DNA from 2 places in the Azoarcus sp. DD4 genome. Region 2 is predicted to be linked to the other one. Evidence: riboswitches for the same ligand, from Rfam matches in the RefSeq annotation. Region 2 holds a riboswitch; the other holds the start of a gene.
The links. Region 2 has a riboswitch for cobalamin ahead of CJ010_RS21430 (energy-coupling factor ABC transporter permease). Riboswitches for the same ligand answer to the same signal wherever they lie in the genome.
Positions count from the first base shown of each region.

Region 1: it holds a riboswitch for cobalamin, as region 2 does, so the genes downstream of both, CJ010_RS15095 (TonB-dependent receptor) here and CJ010_RS21430 (energy-coupling factor ABC transporter permease) in region 2, are expected to answer to the same signal.

Region 1 is NZ_CP022958.1:3,254,484-3,264,798, reverse strand. It holds gene cysK (cysteine synthase A) at 214-1,194, opposite strand; gene CJ010_RS15105 (alpha/beta hydrolase) at 1,216-1,911, opposite strand; gene CJ010_RS25175 (hypothetical protein) at 1,910-2,080, shown strand; gene CJ010_RS15100 (EAL domain-containing protein) at 2,117-2,950, shown strand; gene CJ010_RS15095 (TonB-dependent receptor) at 2,947-5,133, opposite strand; cobalamin riboswitch at 5,296-5,495, opposite strand; gene CJ010_RS15090 (phenylacetate--CoA ligase family protein) at 5,587-6,924, opposite strand; gene CJ010_RS15085 (thioredoxin fold domain-containing protein) at 6,947-7,645, opposite strand; gene CJ010_RS15080 (ABC transporter permease) at 7,663-8,475, opposite strand; gene CJ010_RS15075 (ABC transporter ATP-binding protein) at 8,598-9,389, opposite strand; gene CJ010_RS15070 (ABC transporter substrate-binding protein) at 9,424-10,315, opposite strand, start outside.
Region 2 is NZ_CP022958.1:4,617,204-4,627,518, reverse strand. It holds gene CJ010_RS21445 (precorrin-8X methylmutase) at 1-648, opposite strand, end outside; gene CJ010_RS21440 (sirohydrochlorin chelatase) at 652-1,590, opposite strand; gene cobM (precorrin-4 C(11)-methyltransferase) at 1,587-2,402, opposite strand; gene CJ010_RS21430 (energy-coupling factor ABC transporter permease) at 2,408-3,034, opposite strand; cobalamin riboswitch at 3,232-3,451, opposite strand; gene CJ010_RS21425 (bifunctional diguanylate cyclase/phosphodiesterase) at 3,527-5,701, opposite strand; gene CJ010_RS21420 (MBL fold metallo-hydrolase) at 5,708-6,475, opposite strand; gene rquA (rhodoquinone biosynthesis methyltransferase RquA) at 6,844-7,578, shown strand; gene bluB (5,6-dimethylbenzimidazole synthase) at 7,649-8,305, shown strand; gene leuA (2-isopropylmalate synthase) at 8,685-10,315, shown strand, end outside.

The sequences.
Region 1 (10,315 bases), 1.4 Mb from region 2:
GCGTTCGACCGGATACGACAGCTGTATTTCAGGTGCCGGGCGTCGAGATACATCAAAAATGCTACAAAAGCAATCCAGCGGGCATGCGACCGCGCCGCTACGCGCCGCGCATGCCGCGTGGCCGGGGCGTTCCGGGCCGCAAAAGAAAAGCGCCGTGCCTGCCACGCGGGGTGGCCGGGCACGGCGCCAGGGGCGCTCAGGCAGTCGGTGCGATCAGCTCGTCGGCAAGCCTGCCGCGTCGAACACGCCTTCGAACAGGATGGAGCTGAGGTAGCGTTCGCCCGAATCCGGCAGCACCACCACGATGGTCTTGCCGGCGTGCTGCGGATCGCGCGCCAGGCGGACCGCGGCCGCTACTGCGGCACCGCTGGAGATGCCGGACAGGATGCCTTCCTCGCGGGCGAGGCGGCGGGCGTAGTCGACCGCATCCTCGTTGCTCACCGTCTCGACCTGGTCGACCAGCGTGAGGTCCAGCACTTCCGGCACGAAGCCGGCGCCGATGCCCTGGATCTTGTGCGGCGCGGGCTTGAGTTCCTGGCCGGCGAGCTTCTGGCTGAGGATGGGGCTGGCGGTCGGCTCCACCGCCACCGACAGCACATTCTTGCCGCGCGTCTTCTTCAGGTAGCGGCTGACGCCGGTGATGGTGCCGCCGGTGCCGACGCCGGAGACGAAGATGTCGACCGTGCCTTCGGTGTCGTTCCAGATTTCCGGGCCGGTGGTTTCTTCATGGATGGCCGGGTTGGCCGGGTTCTTGAACTGCTGCAGCAGTACGTAGCGCGAAGGATCGGAAGCGGCGATCTCTTCCGCCTTGGCGACCGCACCGCTCATGCCCTTCGGGCCTTCGGTCAGCACCAGCTTGGCGCCGTAGGCGAGCAGCAACTTGCGGCGCTCGATGCTCATGGTTTCCGGCATGGTCAGCGTCAGCGGAATGCCGCGTGCCGCGCAGACGAAGGCCAGCGCGATGCCGGTGTTGCCCGAGGTGGGTTCGACGATTTCCTTGCCGGGGCCGAGCAGGCCGCGCTTTTCCGCGTCCCAGATCAGCGCCGCGCCGAGGCGGCACTTGACCGAGTAGCCCGGATTGCGGCCTTCGATCTTGGCGAGGATGGTGGCCGGCGCGCCGTCGGTCACGCGATTGAGGCGGACGAGCGGGGTGTGGCCGATGGAGCGGGCATTGTCTGCATACCAGGTGGTCATGGCGGGTCCTTGTGGGTGTGGTTATTGGAACGGAGCCGGGGGCAGTGCGGTGTCGCCGCCAAGGTGGGCGTCTGGCCTGCATCCGGGTGACGGGAGAATATCAAACGCGCCTGCCTTGCGGGTCAGCCGCGACGCGGGCCGGCCTGCGATAGGACGGGGCGGCGCTGCGCCGGGTGGCGGTTGGACATGCGTGCTGCCGACGGCGACGCCGCCCAGCAGGGATTCGTACAGGGCATAACCCTCGGGCCAGGGCCCGAAGCCGGAATCGACGTTGATGTGGCCCTTGGCGCCGACGTCGACGAAGCGGCTGCCCCAGCGGGCGGCCCAGGTCTGCGCAGTATTCAGGCTGACCCAGGGATCGTTGGTGCTGCCGACCACGATGCTGTCGAAGCCGAGTGCCGCGACCGGCAGAAGTGCTTCGACGCCGAACTTGGCCGGATCGGCCGGCGCCACCAGCAGCGTGGCGGCGATGCGGTCGCGCCTGTGCACCGAGGCCGCCACCGAGGCGAGGCAGCCGAAGCTGTGGGCGACCAGCACGACGTCGCCGGCTGCGGCGTCGATGGCATCGATTACCTCTTCTGCCCAGATATCGAGCGCTGGCCGCGACCAGTCGGCCTGGTGGACGCGACGCGCTTGCGGCGTGATCGCTTCGAACCAGCTTTGCCAGTGGGTCGGACCGCTGCCGTGCAGTCCGGGAACGACGAGTGTGGTGGTCATGGCGAGCTACCTGGACACGATGTTGCACTGCAGTTTGCGCGCGCGCAGCACGGCGGCGAACGAAGATTTTCCGCATTGCATATTCGCCGAACGGCAAAACAAGGCTCCCGGCAAGTGCTGGAAAACATTGCAGATATTGTTGGTTTGGCGCGGATGGCCCGATCCTTAGACTGGCCTCCCCTGCATCCACACCGGGAGACTGGCCATGAACCGTGGCGACAAGGAGCGAGCCGACAGCGACGACTTCGAATGGCTGCCGCTCGACTGGCGGCCGGGTTTCAGCCTGCGGCGCGCCCCGGACGGTGGCGTGCTCGGCCGCTTCTACGGCGCCGAGCTGTCCAGCATCTACCAGCCGGTGGTGGATGCCGCCGATGCGCGCCGGGTCGGGCGCGAGGCCTTCGTGCGCAGTCACGCCAACGGCGACCTCAGCCTGTCGCCCTGGAGCCTGTTCTCCATGGTGGCCGACGACGCGGTGCTGGTCGGTCTCGACCGCCTGTGCCGCACCCTGCATGTGCTCAACGATCCGCTGGCCGGCGTCGCCGAGGCGGCCGACGAGCTGCTCTTCCTCAACGTCCACGGCCGCTTGCTGGCAGCCGTGAGCGAGGACCACGGCCACGCCTTCCGTCGCATCCTCGACCTGGTGGACCGCCGGCTGGCGGCGCGGGTGGTGATCGAAACGCCGGAAGCGGCCTGCGCCGATCCGCGCCTGCTCGGCTTCGTGCTGGCCAACTATCGGCTCAACGGCTTCAAGGTTGCTGCCAACGTGCGCTCGCTGGCGGAACTGACCCGCCTGCTCGCGGAAGTGCGGCCCAACTTCGTCAAGGTCGATGCGCGCCATCTGCGGCTGGCGGACTATGCCGCCTTCGCCGAACTGGCGCTGTCGCATTCCGCGCGGCCGGTGTTCATCCGGGTCGAGCGGTCCGAGCAGCGTGCCGTGCTGGCGACGGTAGCGGGCGCCTGGGCGCAGGGCTTCGCCTACGGCGAGGTCGACTTGCCCCGGTCGGTGCAACTGCCGCGCCGCAGCGTGCTGGCCGCCTAGAAGCTCACTCGCAGGCCGACGCGCAGGGTGCGCGGTTCGAGCGGATGCACCAGGCGGCCGTCGATCGCCGAGCCGCTGCCGCAACCGTCCAGGCCCGCCATGGCCTCGCCACGGGTGCAGGCGCCGCCCCAGTACTCGATGTCGTTGGCGCGTTTGTCGAACAGGTTGAGCACGTCCAGCGTCGCCTCGATCTGCTTGCTCACCCGGTAGCCGAGCTTGAGGTTGGCCATCCAGAACGCGGTGGATTTCTCCGCGCCGGTCTCCTCCAGGTCGTAGGCGCCGAGGTAGCGCAGGCGCAGGCCGCCAAACCACTTGCCGCCGTCATCCACGCTGAGGCCGAGCGAGGCGGTGAGCGGAATCGCGTTGGGCACGCGGCGGCCGCCGTTATCCGGGTTGGCGTCCTGGAAGCGGGCGCGCGACCAGGCGACGTCGGCATCGACGATCAGCCATGGCGTGGGGGCGAAGTAGTTGGACCACTCCACGCCGTGGCGGCGCGAGGCGCCCTTGGGTTCGGTGATGCCCTCGTCGCCGACGAACACCAGCTCGGAATCCAGCGTCATGCGCCACACCGACAGGCTGGTGTTCCAGCCCGGCAGCGGCGCCGCGCGCACCCCAAGTTCGCTGCCGCGCGCCTTGACGATCAGCGGCACGCGTTCGGCCGCGCTGCCGTCCTGCGGATTCGTCCGCGCCGTGGCGCCGCGCACGTCGTTGCTGTGGAAGCCGTGGCCCCAGTTGGCGTAGAACTCGGTCTGGCCGAGCAGTTCGAAGGGGCCGAGCACCACGCCGAGCTTGGGGCTGGTCTGGCGCGCTTCGGTATGGCCGCCGTTGTCCATGTTGAAGGTGCCGGCGAGCGCGCTGGCGCGGGCGTGGATCTCGTCGTAGCGCACGCCCAGCCCGGTGCGCAGCCACGGCGTCCATTGCGTCCGGGTATCGACGAAGACGCCGACCGCGGTCTCGGTGATGCGGTCCTCGCGGACCACCTCGGTGCGCTGGCGATTGACCGTGTTGTAGAGGCCGACCTTGTCGATGCGGTCCTGGCGCAGCTGCGCGCCGACGGCGAGTTCGGTGTCCTTCCACTGCGGGCCGAGGAACCAGCTGCGGCGCAGTTCGCCGCCCCACTGCACGCGGTCGTCGGCCTGTTCGTGCTGGTCGCCCTGCAGGCCGCTGATGTAGCCCGACGGCGCCGAATACAGGTTGAGGCCGTAATCGACCACATAGGCGCTGGCGCGGGTGGTGCCGGTGGAATCGCTGCGCGCCCATTCGCCGGCCAGGCTGTAGCGGTGCGTCTTGCCGCCGTCCTTCTGGCTGAGGGTGTCGTAGCGGTCGATCTCGCCGCTGTCGATTGCGCGCTCCGGCACATGCTCGGAGGCGGTCCAGTCGGCGCGGTAGAACATGCCGGTGATGGCGAAACCGTTGGCCGCGGTGCCGGAGGACAGCCGCAGCAGCGCGTTCTTCTTCACCAGGTTTTCCGGCTGATCCCAGGGGCCATCGTTGCCGGTGAATTCCACCGCGGCGAGCAGGCGCAGGTCGTCGTTGAGCGCGGTGCTGCCGGCGGCGAGCAGACGGCGGTAGTTGTTCTGGCCGAAGCCGAACTCGACGAAGGGCGCATCGAGCTCGCGGACGTAGTCGATGCGGGCGCTGCCGCTGGTGGCGAAGTCGCCGTCCTCGGCGCCATACACGCCTTTGCGGTACTTCACGCTGGAAATCAGCTCCGGGATCAGGAAGTTGAGGTCCATGTAACCCTGGCCGTGGGCGTGCGAGGCCATGTTGATCGGCATGCCGAGCACATGGGTGGAGAAGTCGCTGCCGTGGTCGAGGTTGAAGCCGCGCAGGAAGTACTGGTTGGCCTTGCCGTCGCCGGAATGCTGGGTCACCACCATGCCGGGTACCGCCTCCATGACCTCGGCCGGGCGCAGCAGCGGGCGGGTGGCGAGCTGCCCGGCGGTCACCGTGCCTTCGCTGGCCGAATCCGCGACGCCTATCAGGTCCTTGCCGTCGGTGGCGACGGTTACTTCCTGCAGGGTCGGGATGCCGGCGCCGAAGGCGGGCAGGGCGCATCCCGACAGCAGTGCGAAACTGAGCGATCGCAGCGTGGCGGGCAGCAGCGCACCGGTACGCAGGAGGGCGTTGAGCGCGGTTTCGTTATGGGCGCAGGCGCCGGGCGCCAGGGGGTAGCAATGCACGACTCGTCTCCGTTGTGGGGGGCGGAGCATCGTCGGCGGCGGTCCGGGGCGCGAAACGCGCGCGGCAACGGCCTGGCCGGTGGCCGGGCGAACACTGCCGCTACGAACGTATCGCAGGAAAAACACGCGCAACCTCTGCCAGGGACACCCCGCCCCGTCTGTTTCAAGGATGGACGTTGCGGCAGGTCTCCTGGCTCTCGGGTCGTCGCGCTTCGCCCGCCTTCCCGGAACGCATCCAGTGGCATGGGGTGGCGAAGCGCTCGCCGATTACAGTTGCGGGGGCAGCGCCGGAATTCGAGCAGGGCTCGGCACCGGCTTCCCATTTAATCCCCGGGCGGGGAACCTTCAACGGCGGCGAGTGTAGGTGGCGCGGCCGCGGACGGTCAAACCTTTTTCGTCGCCGCGGGCAAGCGGCGACGGATCAAGGACGCAGGCGTTTGGCCGGCTCGTCGCTCAGGCAGTCCACACCTGGCCGCGGCGGTCTTCCACCCGCTTCGCCTTGTGGGTGGCGCGCGGCAGGGTGTCGGGGTCGAGCACCGCGATGTGGGCGCCGACGCCGGTGATCGCCTTGACGCGGTGGGCGAGGCGGTCGGCAAGCGCGTCGGCTGTGCCGGGGAAGGCGGCGGCGCGCTCGACCTCGATGGTGAGGCGGTCGAGGTGGTCGATGCGCTCGATCACCAGCCGGTATTCGCCGCTGAAGTCGTGGTCCTTGCGCACGATGGCCTCGACGTCGCTCGGGAAGATGTTCACCCCGCGCACGATCAGCATGTCGTCGCGGCGCCCATGCACGCCGAGCAGGCGCTGGCTGGTGCGACCGCAGGCGCAGGGCTCATCGGTGAAGCTGACGATGTCGCCGGTGCGGAAGCGGATCAGCGGGCGGGCGCGCTTCTTCAGCGTGGTCAGCACCATTTCGCCGCGTTCGCCGGGGGCGACCGGCTCGCCGGTCTCGGGATCGAGCACTTCGACCAGGATGTGGTCTTCCGCCCAGTGCAGGCCGTCCTTCTCCTCGCACATGCCGGCGCAGGAGCCGAAGATGTCCGACAGGCCGTAGTAGTCGTACACCTCGGCGCCCCACAGCGCCTCGATGCGGGCGCGGGTCTCGGGAATGGAGCCGCCGGGCTCGCCGGCGACGAAGATGCGCTTCACCGCCAGATCCTTCTTCGGGTCGATGCCTTCCTTTTGCGCGGTCTCGCCCAGGTACCAGGCGTAGGACGGCGTGGTCCAGATCGCGGTGGCCTGGAACTGGCGCAGGATGGCGAGCAGGCGCTCCGACGGCACCGTGCCGGCGTGGATGCTGAGCGCGCCGAGCTTCTGCGCGCCGAGCACGCAGGGGCCGCCGATGAAGAGCGAAAAGTTGAGCGAGTGCGCGTAGCGGTCTTCCGGACGCAGGCCGGAAGACCAGAACTGGCGCGCCTCGTAGGCTATCCAGTCGTCGAAATCCTGCTGGGTGAAGGGCGACACCGTGGGCACGCCGGTGGAGCCGGACGAGGCCGACACATACACCACCTCGCGTTCCGGCACCGCGGCGAGGTCGCCGAGCAGCGGCTTCGCTTCCTGGCGTTCGCGCAGGATCTTCTTGTCGATGGTCGGGAAGCGCTGCAGGTCGGCGAGTGTCTTCAGGTCTTCCGGCTTCACGCCGGCGGCGTCGAAGCTGCTGCGGTAGTAAGGCGAGTTGTCGTAGGCGTGCTTCAGATGCGTCTTCAGCAGGCCGAGCTTGAGCGCGTTCCAGTCGGCGCGGCTCTGGGTTTCGAGTTGCGGGTCCCAGTACTTGCGGTCGTTCGCGTGCGTCATCGGTATTCCTGTGTGCGGTGGTTCAACTGCCCTTGCGCGCGGCGGGCTTCCAGGCGGAGAAAGGGGCTTCCTCGTAGCCGGCTTCGCGCACGTAGCGGCCGAGGCGCAGCCAGTCCGCCAGCGCCAGCGTGTTGCCGACCTGGCGCGCCACCGGGATGCCGTCGAGGTCGTAGAACACCACCGTCGGCAGCGCATACACCCGCTGCGCGTGGGCGAATTCCGCCTGGTTGGTGGGCTTGCCGTCGAAGTCGCGCAGCGCGGTGGGTTCGTCCGCCATCACGCTGGCGACAACGAAGTCGCGCTGGTAGTCGCGGCGCAGGCCGGCGTCCTTGAAGCTGGTGGCGCGCAGGCGGGCGCAGTCGCTGCAGCCGTTCATCTCGTAAAGCACCGCCACGCCGTGCTTGCCATCCTTGCGGGCCTGGGCGAGCGCCCTGGCGAGATCGGCGGTGGGCGGGAAGAACCCGTCGTCGTGCTTGGCCGCGGTGGTGGCCGGTGCGGCGCTGGCTGCGCCGACGCTGCCATCGGCGAAGAGCGCGGCGAGCAGCAGCAGGATGCCGATCAGGCCTATCCACAGGCTGCGCTCGAGCAGGCCTTCGCGCTCGGCGGTGAAGTCCGCGGGCGGCAGCGGTTCGCCCGGGATGGCATCGGGAAGCGGGTTGGGCAGCTCGGGCACCGTCGCGTCGGCAAAGGGGCTGCGATGTGGGCGATGGGGCTTGGACATGGCGGTCTCCCTGGCGATCAGCGCAGCCAGAACAAGGCGCGATGGCGCAGGGCGTCGAGCAGGCTCATCACCGCCCAGGTCACCGCGCCGGTGTAGAGGATGCCGGCGACCATGCGCGGGTAGTCGGCGAAGTCGGCGTAGTACTGCACGAAGCGGCCCAGCCCGGCGTTGGCGCCGAAGAGTTCGGCCACCGTCAGCAGGATGAAGGAGAAGCCCAGGCCCACCGCCATGCCGGAGAAGACGTGCGGCAGCGCGGCCGGGAAGATCACCTTGCGCAGGGTTTCCAGCCGGCCGAAGCCGAGCACGCGGGCGTTGTCGCGGTGGCGGCCTTCCACCGCCAGCGCACCGGCGGCGGCGTTCTGGAAGATCGGCCAGAAGGCGCCGACGAAGACTACGAAGGTGGCCGACAGGTGGAAGGTTGGCAGCACCGCGATCGCGTAGGGGATATAAACCGTCGGCGGCACCGGCGCGGCGACCTTGGCGAACGGGAAGAAGGCCCGCGCCAGCCGCGGCGTGGTACCGGCAGCCAGCCCGAGCGCGACGCCCAGCACCAGCGCGGCACCGAAACCCGGGATGAGGATGAGGAGGGACGACACGGTGCCGCGGCCGAGTTCCGGCAGCGAATCCCACAGTGCCTGCAGCACGGTGATCGGCGGCGGCAGCAACGGGTTGCCGCTGCCGGCGAGCGCGCTGCCGATCGCCTGCCAGATGGCGACGAGCACGGCGGCGAAGGCCCACGGTTCCCAGGCGAAGGGGAGGCGGAAGCGGGGCGCTGCGGGCTCGGCGGCCGGGGTGGTGGGGTGGTCAAGCGCGGTTTGTTGGGCGCTCATGGGGTGCTCCAGAAATTCAGTGGGCGTGCCGTGTGTCTCCCTCCCCTTGAAGGGGGAGGAACAGAACCCACGGCGCGCGTTGTGTTGGTGCTCAAATACCGCGACGCTCAGTACCTGACCGCTCAAACCACCTCCAACCCCGCCAGCGTGTCCGCATCCAGCGCCTCCGCGATCCGCTCGCGCAGTTCATGGAACGCTGTCTCGCCGAACAGCGCCGCGCGTTTGCGCGGCCGCGCGAACGGCACCACGTGCTCGGCGATGATCCGCCCCGGCGAGGCGCCCATCACCACCACGCGGTCGGCCAGCAGCAGGGCTTCGTCGACGTCGTGGGTGACGAACACCACGGTGCGGCGCGGGCGGCCGCGTTGCCAGACCTCGATCAGCAGGTCCTGCAGCCTGGCGCGGTTGATCGGGTCGAGCGCGCCGAAGGGTTCGTCCATCAGCAGGAAGGGCGATTCCAGCGCCAGCGCGCGGGCAATCGCGGCGCGCTGCTGCATGCCGCCGGACAGCTCGAACGGATGGCGCGGGGCGGCGTCGCCGAGGCCGACGCGCTCCAGGTGTTCCCAGGCGCGCTGGCGGCGCTCGGCGCGGCCGAGGCCGGGGTGAGACTTGGCCACGGCTTCGGCGACGTTGTCCGCTACCGTCATCCACGGAAACAGCGCGTAGTGCTGGAACACCACCGCGCGGTCCGGGCCGGGGCCGGCCACCGGCTTGCCGGCGGCGGCAACGCGGCCGCGGTTGGGCTTCTCCAGCCCCGCGATCAGCCGCAGCAGGGTGGATTTGCCGGAGCCGCTGGGGCCGAGCAGGGCGACGAACTCGCCCTCGGCCACGTTCAGCTCGATGCCGCGCAGGATCTCGCGCTCGCCGTAGGCGAAGGCCAGGCCTTCGACGCGCAGGCTGTTGCCGGTTGTCATCACACTCTCCCTGCGGACGGCCGTGCAGCGACGATCACAGCACGTTCCTTTCCTGTTCCGCCTTCAGCTTCTGCTTCCAGAACGGGTCGTTCGGCTGTTCCTTGGCGAGGCCCTGCAGCGCACGGTGGTAGGGATCGAGCGCGAACGCCGGCTGCAGCGGGCGGCTACCCTCGATGAATTCGGAGGACACCATGGTCGTCCAGAACTTCTGCGTGCCCTTCACGTTGGGGTCGGTGCCCTGTTCCAGGTGCGGCGAGTAGTAGCCCTGCTCGAGGATGTCGCGGTCGAGCTTCACGTACTTCTGAATGGAATCGATGGTTTCCTTGCGGTTCTGCGCGGCGAACTTCTCGGCCTTCAGGATGGCGCGCAGGAAGCGATCCCAGGTGTCGCCTTCCTTCAGCCGCTCGGACTTCACCACCAGGCGGCAGCACGGATGGCCGGGTTGCAGCTCGCCGGTGCGGATCACCACTTTCAGGCCCTGGCGTTCGGCGCGGATGTCGTGCGGGCCCCAGGTGACGCCGGCATCGACCTGGCCGGACTTCACCGCCTCCAGCACCGCCGGCGGGCTCTTCAGTTCGAAGATCTCGACGTCCTTCTTCCAGTCGATCTTCTGGTCCTTGAGCGCCGCGCGCAGCACCGCGTCGCCGGTGGCGAGGCGGATGGTGGCGATCTTCTTGCCCTTGAGGTCTGCGACGTTGCGGATCTTGTCGGCGTTTTCCGGCTTCACGATGATCGCCGCGTCTTCGCCCATGATGCCGCCGATGATCTTGAGATCGGCGCCGCGCGAGTAATGCACCAGCGGCGCGGTGGTGCCGAAGGCGCCGATGTCCAGCTTGTTGGCGACCACCGCGTTGAGGCCGTCGGCGGAATTGACGAATTCCACCAGTTCGACGTCCAGCCCTTCCTGCTTGAAGAAGCCCTGTTCC
Region 2 (10,315 bases):
CAGCCCCAGCAGGGCGTGGATCGCCGCGACCACCAGCGTCGAGCCGCCCTTGCGGCCGCGGATCACGATCCACGGCACGTCATCGAGCTCGGCCATCAGGTCCTTGGATTCCGCCGCCGAGACGAAGCCCACCGGCATGCCGACCACCAGCGCCGGGCGCGCGCCGTCCTCGCGGATCAGCCGTACCAGCTCGATCAGCGCCGTGGGGGCATTGCCGATGCCGACGAGGGCGCCGTCGATCAGGCCCTGGCGGTGCGCCTTGCGCATCGCCTGCACCGCGCGCGTGGTCTCTTCCGCCTTGGCCTGCTCGATGACGTCGGCGTCGGAGATGAACTGGTGGGTGCGCATGCCGAAATGCGCCAGGCGCGACGCCGACAGGCCGACGCAGATCATCTCGACATCGGCCACCACCCGCGAGCCGCCGCCGAGGATGGCGGCGAGCCCGGCCTCGACCGCCGCCGGGTGGAAGTCGGTGAGGCCGTTGAACTCGAAGTCGGCATTGGCGTGGATCATGCGGCGCACGATCGGCCACTGCGCCGCGCTGTAGGCGTGGGCGCCGACCTCGGCGTCGATGATGGCGAAGGAGTCGTGCTCGATGGCGCGGCCGGCGGCGGTGAGCTGTTCGGTGACTGTATTGGCGGTGCTCATGCTTCAGGCGTGGGCGTGATCGTGGTGGTGGTGGCCGTCGTGACCGTGGTCATGGTCGTGATGGCCCTGATGCGCATGGCCGTGATCGCCATGGTCGTCATGCACATGGGTGTGGCTGTGGTCGTGCAGGTGTTCGGCCTCGGCGGCGAGCCGGTACTTGCAGCCGTCGCACTCCAGCAGCGGGCCTTCGGCGCAGTCGATGCCGCCGACGCGGGCGTCGAGCAGGTCGAAGACGCCCTTGTCGAAGCCGAAATGGCTGCCGAGCGCGAAGGCGATCTGCGGGTACTGGCGCTGCAGGCGCTCGACCTGGGCCTGGATGCGCTCGATCAGCACGCCGGTGAAGAGATACACCGGCACGATGCAGATCTGCGCCATGCCCAGCTTCACCTGGCGCTGGACGACGGTTTCCAGCCGCGGCCAGGTGATGCTGGTGAAGGCGAGGTCGACCAGTTCGTGGTCGCCCTCTTCGAAGATCCAGCGCGCCATCTTGGCGAGTTCGCCGTTGGCGCCGGCGTCCGACGAACCGCGGCCGAGCAGGATCACGCCGGTGGTCTGCGGGTCGGGCATCGCCAGCGACTTCATCAGGCGCTCGAGCTGGCCCTGCAGCACCGCGAAGATCTCGCGGCCCATGCCGAGGTGGCGCACGCAGGAAAAACCCACGCCGGGGTGGCGGGCGCGGGCGCGCTCGATCGCGGCCGGCAGTTCCATCTTGACGTGGCCGGCGGCGTTGAGGATGAAGGGGATGGCGACCACCTTGCGGGCGGCACGCGCGGCGCGGTCCAGGCCTTCGTCGAGCAACACTTCGGCGTGCTCGATGAAGCAGACCTCGATGCGCCAGGCCGGGTGGCGTTCGCGCCACTGGGCGGCGAAGTGCAGGATCTCCTTGTTGCCTTCGCGGTTGCGCGAACCGTGGCCGATCAGCAGCAGGGTGGTGTCGTTCATTGCGGTGCCTCGCTGGCGGGGGCCGCGTCCGCGGGCGCGGCGGCGCGGCGGAAGCGGTGGGTGAAGGCGGGGTCGTAGAGCTTGGAGCGGGCGATCCCGGGCCAGTCGCGGGCGCCCAGCGCCGGGCTGGCGATGATCATGGCCTGGCTGGCGATCTTCTCCGCCTGGCAGCGTTTCTTGATGTCGGCGAGCGTGCCGCGCACCACCTTTTCCTCGCCCGGCCAGCTCGCCTTCTGCACCACCACGATGGGCGCGTCCTCGGGCCAGCCGGCGGCGCGCAGCGCGCGCTGGACTTCGTGCAACAGGGTGATCGACAGGAACAGGCAGAGCGTCGTGCGGTGGGCGGCGAGGGCTTCGAGGTCCTCGCCCGGCGGCATCGGCGTGCGGCCGGCGACGCGGGTGAGGATCACCGTCTGCGTCACTTCCGGCAGGGTCAGGGTTTCGCCGGCGGCGGCGGCCGAGGCCATCGCCGACGACACGCCCGGCACTACCTTCCAGGCAATGCCGGCGGCGTCGAGCGGGCGCGTCATCTCGACCAGCGCGCCGTACAGGCCGGGGTCGCCGGTCTGCAGGCGGACCACCGTCTGATGGCGGCCGGTGGCCTCGACCAGCCAGACCGTCATCTCTTCCAGCGTCATGTCCTTGGAATCGCGGATGGTGCAGCCGGGCGGCGCGTACTGCGTCGCCGCCTGGTCCACCAGCGAGCCGGCGAACAGGATGGCGCCGGCCTGTTCGAGCAGGCGGCGCCCCTTGACGGTGATCAGGTCGGGGTCGCCGGGCCCGGCGCCGACGAACCAGATGGTGCCGGGCATGGCGCTCAGGCGGTGCGCAGCGTGGTGCACAGGCGCAGCGCCGGGTGGGCGGCGTGCGGGCGCAGCAGGCCGACCAGCGCGATCGTCACCAGCGGTTCGAGCAGCACCACCGGCAGGTAGTGGGCGGCGAAGCCGGCCCATTCCGCGAACGGCGTGGCGGTTTCGCCGATGCTGAGCCAGAAGCCCACCATCAGCGCGACGCCGGCGTAGTAGATGGCGTCGAGCTGGAGGATGTTGCGCACATTCAGGCCGTCGAGGCGCTTGCCGACGGTGTGGTGCAGCACCAGCAGCGGGACCGCCAGCGACAGGGTGTTTACGCCGAGATTCACCAGGTCGGCCGGTTCGAACAGGATGCCTTGCACCAGCAGGCCGACGGCGAAGCCGACCACGGTGGGAACGAAGCCGAGGATGAGGTAGATCGGCATCGCGCCGATGAAGTGCAGCTCCGACGGCCCGGCGGGCAGGTGGAAGCTCTGCATGAAGAGCGAGAAGAACAGCGCCGCGAGCAGGCTGCGGACGACGAGTTGCGGCTGACGGACGAACTGCAGCGCGTGCGCGCCGACCAGGCCGACGGCGGCGACGTTGGCGACGGCGACCTTGGCGGCGGAAACCAGACCGGGTTCGATATGCATGATGACTCCCCTCGAGTGCCAGACAATGGCGTGAAGCGGAGCGTGCAGGCGCATGCGCGGAACATGGCTGTGCGGCCATGAAAAACGAATGCGGTCATGCAATACGGATTCGGCTGGGCGAGCGGCCGCGTGGTGCTGAAAGCGGAAAAGGACGGCTGCCGTTGAACCAGTCGGATCGAACCCTCACCCCGGGATTCACACCTCTCGTTCGATCGGGCCGGTCTTCTGGCTCGCCTTCTTCCTCGTCCGCCGGCCTTCCCGAGCGCAGGGCTCAGTGGCGTGTGGCGGAGTCGTCAGGCTTACAGCAGCGGGGGCTGCGCCGGACTGGTCGGAAGCTGAACTTCCGACGTCACCGGACTTCCCGTTTCACCCTGTCATGCGGTCGCATTCCAGGGCACCCGGATCGAATGCAGCGCGAGGATAGTCGACGCGCACGGCAGCGCGCAAGCTGTCGTTACGTCAATTGAGTATGCAGAAAACGCTGGGCCGGGCTCAGGCGACGTCGGGCATCTTCGGCAGCGGCATGCCGATGTGGTAGCCCTGGACGTAGTCGATGCCCATCTCGCGCAGCATCTCGAGGATTTCCTCGGATTCGACGAACTCGGCGACGGTGAGGATGCCGATTTCCTTGCACAGGTTGGTGAGGTTGCGCACCAGCGCGCGGTCGATCGGCGATTCGACGATGCTGCGCACGAAAGCGCCGTCGATCTTGACGAACTCGAAGTGCAGCTCGCGCAGGTAGTGGAAGGAGTTGTAGCCGCTGCCGAAGTCGTCCAGCGCGAAGGCGAAGCCCTTCTTGCGCAGGTTCGCGAGGAATTTGCGCATGTTGGTCATGTCGCCGATGGCGTCGCGTTCGAGGATCTCGAACACCACCTGGCTGGGCGGGATGCCCAGTTCGTTGCACAGCTCTTCGGCATAGCCGAGGATGCCGCGGCCCTGGATCTCCTGCGCCGACAGGTTGATGAACACGCGCAGCGGCGGCGCCCCGCTGCGGGCGCGGGCGGCTGCGACTTCCAGCGTCTGGCGGATGATGACGCGGTCGAGCTCGCGGCCCAGGCCGTATTTCTCGATGGTGTCGATGAAGGCACCGGCGGCGATGGTCTCGCCGGTCTTCTCCTTCAGGCGGGCGACCGTCTCGCAGGCGAATGGCACCCCGGTGTGGCAATCGACGATGGGCTGGAAGTACGGAACCATGCGGTTCTCGCGCAGCGCCTCGCGCAGCTTCTCGGCGTAGTCGCGGGTCACGCGGGTGGCCTTGAGCTGGCCGGGCATCGACGCCAGCGTGCAGGCGCTGTCCTTGCCCAGCTCCTTGGCGCGGTACATCGCGATGTCCACCCCGGCCAGCAGGTCGTGCTCGGTGCGGGCGTCGCGCGGATAGACCACCACGCCGATCGAGGTGGTGATGTGGAAGCGCTTGCCGTTGGGGCTTTCGAAGCTGGTGCCGCGCAGCGCGGCACCGAGCTTCTCCGCCACCGCCACCGCGCCGTCGTTGCCGGTTTCCATCAGCATGATGGCGAACTCGTCGCCGCCGATGCGGGTGGCGAGATCGCCCTTGCGGATGTGGCCGCGCAGGATCTCGGCGACGCGCACCAGCACGCTGTCGCCGGTGGGATGGCCGTAGGAGTCGTTGACGTCCTTGAAGTCGTCGAGGTCGAGCAGCAGCAGGGCGAACTCGTGCTGGTGGCGCTCGGAACGGCCGATCTCGTACTCCAGCATGTTGTTGAAATGGCGCCGGTTGTAGAGGCCGGTGAGCGGGTCGTGCATCGAGTAGTACTCGAGCTCGGCCAGCGTGCGCGACAGCACCTTGCTGGAGCCGACCACCATCACCATCACCGCGAGGATGGAGCGGATCACGCTTTCCTCGCGCGGGTTGAGCTCCTGCGACGACAGGAAGGTGACGCCGAGCAGGCCGGCGAGCTGGGACGAGTGCTCCGGCACCCGCACGGTGATCATCTGTTCCGGCCGCACGGTGTGGATGCTGTTGCCGCGCTGGACCTGGAATTCCTCGTAATCGAGCGGCGAATCCGGCGGCAGGCCCAGGCTTTCGATCATGCGCCGGGCCAGCTGCTGGCGGGTGGCGATGCGGTACTCTTCGTCGCATTCGCCAAAGTAATAGACGTTGAGCATCAGCCCGTTCTCTTCGGCGAAGGCGACGAAAAAGAGGTCGAACGGGAAGATGGCGTGGAAATCGTTGAGGATGGCCTGGACGAAGGCCTTCCACTGGCCGATGCGCTCGTGCGACAGGATGATCTGTTCGAGCACCTGGCTCTGGCGTTCGAGCAGTTCGCGCTCCACCAGGGTGTTCGACAGCAGCGTGAACATGTCGTCGAACTCGTTGATGATGCCGCACAGCGAGCCGTGGCTGGCGTCCCACTGGCGGGTGCGCTCGGCCAGCAGCAGGTCGAAACTGTCGGACAGGCGCCCGCAGATGTCGCGCGCCTGGGTCATCAGCTCGACGAATTCGGGGTGCTTGCCGGTATCGATCGCGCCCGACAGGCGTTGGATGACGTCCGCGTGCATCTCGCGGGTCATCTTGCCCAGGGTCTCGCTGAAGTAGCGGGTGCGGGTCTGGTCTTCGAGCAGGCCGGCCAGATCGCCGATGACGCGCAGGCGGTGGGGCGTGAGGCTGGAGTCGCCCTGCGGGTTCGCGGAGGGGGTGAGTGCCATGCGCGTCTACGCCTTCCGGAAGCGTCCGCCGGCTTCGAGCAGGTCGATGCCGCACTTGAGGTCGCTCAGCCAGGCGAGGAAATCCTGCACCGCGCGGCCGCGGTAGATCGGGCCGTGCTGGGGGGCGAGCATGTCGATGTCGAGGTCGGCGATGGTGTCGAGCCAGCAGCGGATGGCATGGTTCGAGCCCATGTAGCGACGATGGAAGCCCTCGATGAAGGGCAGGTGGGTGGCGAAGTCGTCGACGAAGGCGTCGTCGCGGTCGTTGGGCAGCATCGCCGCGCCGATGTCGCCGGTGAAGAGGATGCGCGACACCGGGTCATAGACGTTGATCTGGCCTTCCGAATGCAGGAAGTGAGCCGGCACGATGCGCAGGTGGAAACCGGGCGCGACCTCGCATTCCATGCCTTCGTCGGGCACGCCGCGGAAGCGGCTCATGTCGCGCAGGCCGTAATGCGGCAGGAAGCGCATCCAGATGCTGGAAACGAAGACTTCGGCGGGCGTGAGCTCCAGCCAGGTCGACAGTCCGCCGACGATGTCCGGATCCTGGTGCGACAGCAGGATGGCGCGGATCTGTTCGGGTTTGGCATAGCGCAGCATTTCGGCGAGCACCCGCGGCATCACGCCGAAACCGCCTGGATCGAGCAGCACGCCGCTGCCGTCGCGGACGATCAGATACTGGTTGGAACGGACGCCGTCTTCCTCTCCAGGTTCGCTTTCGTTCAACAGGATGAACTTGTGCCCTACAGCGCCGAAAAGCTCGACGTTACGCATCCGACTTCTCCAAATTGGGTACCGGCGACAGCACGGCGCGATGGGTCTCGCGGGGGAGGGCGCAGTTTGCGGCTTCCTGGTGTTCGCGCCAATGGCGGAGCTCGACGGAAGATCGTAATACGGCTGTCAAAATCAAGGCGGAGACCATAGCGTGGAAATGGGATTTTTTCAAATGCGCGATGCCCGCCAGAGTGGCGAAATGCAAGGAACCGTGCGCTTCTTCGCAATTCCGGCGGACTCCGTCGTGTATCGCGTTCGGCATATGCAGGGGCGCCGTTCCGGCGTGCCGGGCGGAGGCGGAAATGCGGACATTCCCCGGTCGATGCCGTTGCACTTGTCGTGCAGCGCTCTCGGGTATGCTATCCGCCATGGAGCCGATCCCCGACGACCCCGCCTTGCGGCCTGATGGCGCAGGCGCCGACGATCCCGTCCCCCTCTACCTGAGGCGCACCTACTCGTGGGCCTACCTCGATCGCCGCACGCTGGGCTGGCTGGATCGCCCGTCCGTCGTGTCGGCGATCCTGTGGGGCAACGCGCACCGGCTGATGCAGGCGGCGGTGGCCGCGTTCCGGCCCGGTTCACGGGTGCTGCAGGCGGCCTGCGTCTACGGCGGGTTTTCCGCGATGCTGGCCCGCCGCGTCGGCAGCGAAGGGCGGCTGGAGGTGGTGGATGTCGCGCCGCTGCAGGTCGCCAATGCCCGCCGCAAGCTGGCCGGGCTGCCGCAGGCCAGTGTGCGGCGCGCCGATCTGGCCGGCGGGTGCCCGGGTTGGCGCGCTTACGACGGCGTGTGCTGCTTCTTCCTGCTGCACGAGGTTCCGGCGACTACCCGCAGCCGCATCGTCGGTCATCTGCTGGATGCCGTGGCGCCCGGAGGCAGGGTGGTCTTCGTCGACTACCACAGGCCACATGCCCGCCATCCGCTGCGCTGGCCGATGGCGGCGGTGTTCCGCTGGCTGGAACCCTATGCGGAGTCCCTGCTCGATACCGATATCGCCACGTTGTCCGCGCAATCCGCCGCGTTTTCCTGGCAGAAGCGGACGCTGTTCGGCGGGCTGTACCAGATCGTCATCGGCGACCGCCGCGACACCGAAGCGGCGGCTTGAGGCAGAGGGTGCAGGCCCGCGGCGCGCCGGGTACACTGGTGCGCCCCGACCCCGCCCAGCCCCAGTCGCCATGACCCCAGCCGAGCCGCACGCCTTTTCCTCCGCCGAGATCGACGCGGTGTACCGCGTCATCGCCGAGCGCCGCGACATGCGCCATTTTCGCCCCGGCGCCGTCGATCCGGCCGTGCTGCAGCGGCTGTTGTGGGCTGCCCACCATGCGCCCAGCGTCGGCTACATGCAGCCCTGGCGTTTCGTCCGCATCACCGATGCAGCCTTGCGCGAGCGCCTGCAGATCCTGGTGGAGGAGGAGCGCGTGGAGACGGCGCGGGCGCTCGGCGAGCGCGAGGACGAGTTCATGAGGCTCAAGGTCGAAGGCCTGCGCGAGGCCGGCGAGGTGATCGTGGTGGCGCTTACCGACCACCGCGAGCGCCACATCTTCGGGCGCCGCACCCTGCCCGAGATGGACCTGGCCTCGGTCGCCTGCGCCATCCAGAACATGTGGCTGGCGGCGCGCGCCGAGGGCCTGGGCATGGGCTGGGTGTCGATTTTCGATCCGGACAAGCTCGCCGGGCTGCTGGCGATGCCGCCGGGCGCGCGACCGGTGGCCATCCTCTGCATCGGCCACGTCGAGGCCTTCTATCCGAAGCCGATGCTGGAACTGGAACAATGGGCCGAGCGCCTGCCGCTCGACACCCTGCTCGGCGAAAATCGCTGGCCCGGGGCTTGACGCACCTGCGTCCGGGCGGTTACGGTTGATCCCATGAACGCGAACCCGGCCACCCAGGCCCTCTCCTCCTTCGCTCTCCTGCTCGCACCGGTGCTGCTCGCGCTGGGCCTGCTGCTGCGCTCCCCGCGCAGCTAAATCCTTCCCCCCTCCTGTCGTTTTCCTGTGCCGCCTTCCGGGCGAGGTCCGTTTGTCGACCTGTTCCGGCGGTGGCGATGCCGCGCCCCACGGAGTTCATCATGATCCTCGCCCTTCTCGACACGCTACGACTGCGACCCGGTTGCCGGACCACGACCTCGCGGCCGTCCGGTAGCCCCCGCGCCCATACCGCGCTGGCCGACGCCTCCCCGATTTGTGATGCCCGAACACGAAGGAAACGACCATGTTGAAGAACCCGCAGACCAAGTACCGTCCCGCCAACCCCTTTGCCGGCGTCGTGCCCGGCGGCCGCGGCCTCACCGACCGGACCTGGCCCGACAACACGATCACCCGCCCGCCGGTCTGGATGAGCACCGACCTGCGCGACGGCAACCAGGCGCTGTTCGAGCCGATGAACGGCGAGCGCAAGATGCGCATGTTCAAGATGCTGGTGGAGATCGGCCTCAAGGAGATCGAGGTCGCCTTTCCCGCCGCGTCGCAGACCGACTTCGACTTCGTGCGCGAACTCATCGAAGGCGGCCATATTCCCGACGACGTCACCATCGAGGTGCTCACCCAGGCGCGGCCGCACCTGATTGAGCGCACCTTTGAATCGGTGCGCGGCGCCAAGCGCGCCATCGTGCACGTCTATAGCGCGGTGGCGCCCAACTTCCGCCGCATCGTGTTCGACACCGACCGCGCCGGCACCAAGCAGATCGCGGTCGACAGTGCGCGCCACTTCCTCGAGATGGCGGCGCGCCATACCGGCACCGACTTCACCTTCCAGTACAGCCCGGAAGTGTTCTCCGGTACCGAACTCGACTTCGCGATCGAGGTCGCCAACGCGGTGATCGAGGTGTGGCAGCCGACGCCGCAGCAGAAATGCATCATCAACCTGCCGGCGACGGTGGAGATGAGCACCCCCAACGTCTATGCCGACCAGATCGAGTGGATGCACCGCCACCTCGCCCGGCGTGACAGCGTGCTGCTCTCGGTGCATCCGCACAACGACCGCGGCACCGCGGTGGCCGCCGCCGAGCTCGCGGTGATGGCGGGCGCCGACCGCGTCGAGGGCTGCCTGTTCGGCAACGGCGAGCGCACCGGCAACGTCGACCTCGTCACCCTGGCGCTCAATCTCTACAGCCAGGGCGTGCATCCGGGGCTGGACTTCTCGCGCATCAACGAGGTCGCGCGCACGGTGGAGCACTGCACCCAGTTGCCGATCCATCCGCGCCACCCCTATGTCGGCGATCTCGTGTTCACCGCGTTTTCCGGATCGCACCAGGATGCGATCAAGAAGGGCTTCGCCGTGCAGCAGCCGGATGCGGTGTGGGAGGTGCCCTATCTGCCGGTGGATCCGGCCGACCTCGGCCGCAGCTACGAATCCATCATCCGGGTGAACAGCCAGTCGGGCAAAGGCGGCATCGCCTACCTGCTCGAAGCCGAATACGGCCTGGTGATGCCGCGCCGCTTGCAGGTGGAGTTCTCGGCGGCGATCCAGCGCATCACCGACGAACGCGGCACCGAACTGAGCGCGGGCGACATCTGGCGGGCGTTCGAAGAGGAGTACCTCGCGGTGTCGGCGCCTTGGGCCTACGTCGAGCACCACCTTTCCGAGCACGGCGGCCAGCAGGGCATCAGCCTGACGGTGGAGGAAGAGGGCGTGCGCCGCGTGTTGCGCGGCGTCGGCAACGGCCCCATCGACGCCGCGCTGCATGCGCTCGACGCCGGCGCGGTGTTGCTCGGCTACGAGGAACGCGCGCTCGGCCAGGGCGGCGATGCACGCGCGGTGGCCTACATCGAGCTGGCCGACGGCGAGGGCGCTGGCAGCACCTTCGGTGTCGGCATCCACGCCAACATCGTCACCGCCTCGGT